One region of the Streptomyces sp. NPDC043896 genome, then DNA from elsewhere that is predicted to be linked to it. Evidence: riboswitches for the same ligand, from Rfam matches in the RefSeq annotation. Region 1 holds a riboswitch; the other holds the start of a gene.
What was found. A riboswitch is a leader RNA that binds a small molecule or an ion and turns the genes downstream of it on or off. The one in region 1 is predicted to bind ZMP and ZTP.

Region 1 (2,376 bases):
TCCGGCACGACCCCCTCGTGCTCGCACGCGAAGGTCCGGCCGGTGCGGCCCAGCCCGGACTGGATCTCGTCCGCCATGAACAGGACGTTCCGGCGGCGCGTCAGCTCCCGTACGCCCGCCAGGTATCCGGCGGGCGGGACGAGGACGCCCGCCTCGCCCTGCACCGGTTCCAGCAGCACGGCCACGGTGTTGGCGGTGACCGCGGCGTCGAGGGCGGTCAGGTCCCCGTACGGGACGATCTCGAAGCCGGGCGTGTAGGGGCCGTAGTGGTCGCGGGCCTCGTGGTCGGTGGAGAAGGACACGATGGTCGTCGTCCGGCCGTGGAAGTTGTTCGCGGCGACGACGATCTTCGCCTGGCCGTCCGGAACGCCCTTGACCTCGTACCCCCATTTGCGGGCCGTCTTCACCGCCGTCTCCACGGCCTCCGCACCCGTGTTCATGGGCAGCACCATCTCCTTGCCGCACAGCGCGGCGAGTTCGGTGCAGAAGTCCGCGAAGCGGTCGTGGTGGAAGGCGCGCGAGGTGAGCGTCACCCGCTCCAGCTGGGCCCGGGCGGCGTCGAGCAGCCGGCGGTTGCAGTGGCCGAAGTTGAGCGCCGAGTACCCGGCGAGCATGTCGAGGTACCGGCGGCCCTCCACGTCGGTCATCCACGCGCCCTCCGCCGAGGCGACGACGATCGGCAGGGGGTGGTAGTTGTGCGCGCTGTGTTCGTCGGCGGAACGGATGGCATCAGCAGTTCTCGACACGGGGTCTCCGATCGTCCGTCTGGCTGGTGGCGCGGGTGACGTGGGTGACGTCATTTGTATCGTCGCTCGGATCGTGGAACCGGAAACCTGCGCGGTGCCGCGCCCGCTAAGGTGTTCGGTACGCACGGCGACTGGCGTACGGAGAACCAACTCCGGGGGAGTCGTGCGCGTACGACCGCACACAGGGCCGCTCGCCTGGGCCTCGCGGGGACGAACCGACATCGACCCCGGAGGAGCCGCGATGACCGCGCACCGCCAGCCCGCCCTGTACGCCACCGACCCCGAGCTCGCCGCGCTCGTCACCGCCGAGGAGACCCTCCAGGCGGAGACCCTGCGGCTGATCCCCAGCGAGAACTACGTCTCCGCGGCGGTCCTGGAGGCCTCCGGCACGGTCCTGCAGAACAAGTACAGCGAGGGCTACCCGGGCCGCCGCTACTACGAGGGCCAGCAGAACATCGACCGCGTCGAGGCCCTCGCCGTCGAGCGGGCCAAGGGCCTGTTCGGGGTGGACCACGCCAACGTCCAGCCGTACTCCGGCTCCCCGGCGAACCTGGCCGTCTACCTGGCCTTCGCGAAGCCCGGCGACACGGTGATGGGCATGGCCCTGCCGATGGGCGGCCACCTGACGCACGGCTGGGGCGTCTCGGCGACGGGTTCCTGGTTCCGCGGCGTCCAGTACGGCGTGCGGCCCGACACCGGGCTGATCGACTACGACGCGGTCCGGGAGCTGGCCCTGGCGGAGCGCCCGAAGATCATCTTCTGTGGCGGGACGGCCCTTCCCCGGACCATCGACTTCTCGGCGTTCGCCTCGATCGCCGAGGAGGCCGGCTCGGTCCTGGTCGCGGACGTGGCCCACATCGCCGGCCTGATCGCGGGCGGCGCCCACCCCTCCCCGGCGGGGCACGTGGACGTCATCTCCACCACCACCCACAAGACCCTGCGCGGGCCGCGCGGCGCGATGCTCATGTGCAAGGAGGAGCACGCGAAGGCCATCGACAAGGCGGTCTTCCCCGGCCTCCAGGGCGGCCCGCACAACCAGACCACGGCGGGCATCGCGGTGGCCCTCCACGAGGCCGCGCAGCCGTCCTTCGTCTCGTACGCGCACGCGGTCGTGGCCAACGCGAAGGCGCTGGCCGCGGCGCTTCTGGAGCGGGGCTTCGACCTCGTCTCGGGCGGTACGGACAACCACCTGATCCTGATGGACCTCACCTCGCGGGGCGTCCCGGGCAAGATCGCGGCGAAGGCCCTGGACCGGGCGGGGATCGTGGTGAACTACAACACGGTGCCGTTCGACCCGCGCAAGCCGTTCGACCCGTCGGGCATCCGCATCGGCACGCCGTCGCTGACGTCGCGGGGCCTGACCGCCGCCCACATGCCGGTGGTGGCGGAGTGGATCTCCCGCGCGGTGGACGCCGCGGCGAAGGCCGACGAGCCGGCGCTGGCCGCGATCCGCTCCGAGGTCGCGGCCCTCATGTCCGCCTTCCCGGCCCCCGGCCTGCCCGCCTGACGCACCGCTCGCGCGGCTCGGCGCCGGGGACCCCGCCCCGCGCGGCGGCACCCCCGGCGCACCCGGCCGCCCTCGCCCACCGGCCCGCCCGGCGGCCGGCGGGCGGGGCCGGATCCGGCCGGC
Region 2 (2,376 bases), on a different contig from region 1:
GTCAGGGCCCGCCGGTCGACCATCACGTTGCCGGTGATCACCAGTCCGGCGCCGCCGCGCGCCCACCGCGCGTACAGCCGTTCCATGCGGGCGTCCGGGAGCTGGCCGGGCTGGGCGGCGAAGCTCTCCTCCATGGCGGCTTTGGCGAGACGGTTGGGCAGGGTGGTGCCACCGGGCAGGTCGAGCGGTGCGAAAAGGTCCATCCGAGCCCCCAAGCTTGTGGCGCGGCCGTCACGCGGGGCCGCGCCACAAGATGATCGCCTCAGAGCTCGGCGAGGTCCAGTCCGGCCTGGGCCGCGGCGGCCTGGACGGTCTGCTCCAGGAGGACCGCGATGGTCATCGGGCCGACGCCGCCGGGCACCGGGGTGATCAGGGAGGCGCGGGCGGCGGCGGACTCGAAGTGGACGTCGCCGACGTTGCCCTCGTTGTATCCGGCGTCCAGGACGACCGCGCCGGGCTTGATGTCCTCGCCCCGGATGAACTCGGCCTTGCCGACCGCGGCGACCAGGACGTCCGCCTGGCGCACGATCGAGGGCAGGTCCCGGGTGCGGGAGTGGCAGTAGGTGACGGTGGCGTTCTTCTCCAGCAGCAGCATCCCGGCCGGCTTGCCCAGGATGGCGCTGCGGCCGACGACGACGGCGTGCTTGCCGGTGAGGTCCACGTCGTACTCCTCCAGCAGGCGCATGATGCCGCCGGGGGTGCAGGAGACGAAGCCGGGCAGGCCGAAGCCCATGGCGGCGAAGGAGTGCATGGTCACGCCGTCGACGTCCTTGCCGGGGGCGATGGCCTCGAAGGCGGCGCGCTCGTCGATGTGGTGCGGGACGGGGTGCTGGAGCAGGATGCCGCTGATCTCCGGGTCCTCGGAGAGGGCGGTGAGGGTGGCGACGAGCTCTTCGGTGGTGGTCGCGGCCGGAAGCTCCACGTGGCGGGAGGTGATCCCGGCCTTGGCGCAGCGGTTCTGCTTCATCTTGACGTAGGTCACGGACGCGGGGTCCTCGCCGACGAGGACGGTGGCCAGGCAGGGCGCGGTGCCGGTGCGCTCGGTGATCTTCGCCGCGAGGGCGGCGGTGCGCTCCGAGACGCGGCGGGCGAGGGCCGTGCCGTCCATGAGCTGGGCGGTGGCGGTGGGGGCAGTCGTCACGGGGTCTCCTGAACGTCGCTGCGGATCGCGGTTCGCCCAGGCGCGCGGCAGACGACGTACGGACCGTACGGACGTACGCCGGGCCGCTCCCCGGTGGTGATCCACCCGAACGCCAGTCACGGCCCGGGGCCCACTGTAGTCGACATATCCGGTGGATGACCGGGGCCCGAGCTGGGACGATCGAGACATGACACGCACTTTCGACCATCTCGTCGCCGAGGCCGAGACCGTCTCGGTGGACGGGTGGGACTTCTCCTGGCTCGACGGCCGGGCGACCGAGCAGCGGCCCTCCTGGGGCTACCAGCGGCTGCTGGGCGAGCGTCTGGCCACGGTCCGCTCGGCCCTGGACATCCAGACCGGCGGGGGCGAGGTCCTCGCCGGAGCCGGTCCGCTGCCCCCGCTGATGGCGGCCACCGAGTCCTGGCCGCCGAACATCGACAAGGCGACGCGGCTGCTGCACCCGCTGGGCGCGGTCGTGGTGGCGGACGCCGACGAGCCCCCGCTGCCCTTCGGTGACGGGGCCTTCGAGCTGGTCGCCAGCCGCCACCCGGTGACCATCTGGTGGGACGAGATCGCCCGCGTGCTGGCGCCGGGCGGTACGTACCTCTCGCAGCAGGTGGGTCCGGCGAGCGTCTTCGAGCTCGTCGAGTACTTCCTCGGCCCCCAGCCGGAGGAGGTCCGGCGCGCCCGCCACCCCGACGACGCGGTCGCCGACGCGGCCCGGGCCGGGCTGGAGGTCGTGGACCTGCGGTCCGAGCGGCTGCGTACGGAGTTCCACGACATCGGGGCCGTGATCTACTTCCTGCGGAAGGTGATCTGGATGGTGCCCGGCTTCACAGTGGCGCAGTACCGGGACCGGCTGCGCGAGCTCCACGAACGGATCGGGCGGGAGGGTCCGTTCGTCGCGCACACCGCCCGCTTCCTCATCGAGGCCCGCAAGAAGCACTGACCGGAAGGGCCGACGGATCCCGGCCCGATCGGTTGCGCGGCCACAGCGTGGCGCAGGTCACTCAATTCAGCGCGTAACGAATCGACTCGGGCAGGCGATGAACCGACAGGTGTCCTCGCGCGGCCCCGGAATACAGACCCGCTTCGGTCTGTTTCCCGAGTCCGCGCGATGATGTCCCGCCCACTCCTTATCTGTTCGCAACGAGAGGCTCCTTGTGTCGCTCAGCCCGTCCCGTACGTTCCCTCCGGAGATCGCCGAATCCGAGGCCCTGGTCGCGCTCGTCGAG

Region 2: it holds a riboswitch for ZMP and ZTP, as region 1 does, so the genes downstream of both, AC069X_RS18830 (bifunctional 5,10-methylenetetrahydrofolate dehydrogenase/5,10-methenyltetrahydrofolate cyclohydrolase) here and AC069X_RS00820 (serine hydroxymethyltransferase) in region 1, are expected to answer to the same signal.

What each region holds. Positions count from the first base shown of each region.
Region 1 covers NZ_JBWKEE010000001.1:164,058-166,433, forward strand. Annotated here, with positions in the region: gene rocD (ornithine--oxo-acid transaminase) at 1-746, opposite strand, end outside; ZMP/ZTP riboswitch at 864-954, shown strand; gene AC069X_RS00820 (serine hydroxymethyltransferase) at 988-2,253, shown strand.
Region 2 covers NZ_JBWKEE010000012.1:1,151-3,526, forward strand. Annotated here, with positions in the region: gene AC069X_RS18825 (NADH:flavin oxidoreductase/NADH oxidase family protein) at 1-203, opposite strand, end outside; gene AC069X_RS18830 (bifunctional 5,10-methylenetetrahydrofolate dehydrogenase/5,10-methenyltetrahydrofolate cyclohydrolase) at 263-1,108, opposite strand; ZMP/ZTP riboswitch at 1,169-1,271, opposite strand; gene AC069X_RS18835 (methyltransferase domain-containing protein) at 1,329-2,090, shown strand; gene AC069X_RS18840 (RNA polymerase sigma factor) at 2,305-2,376, shown strand, end outside.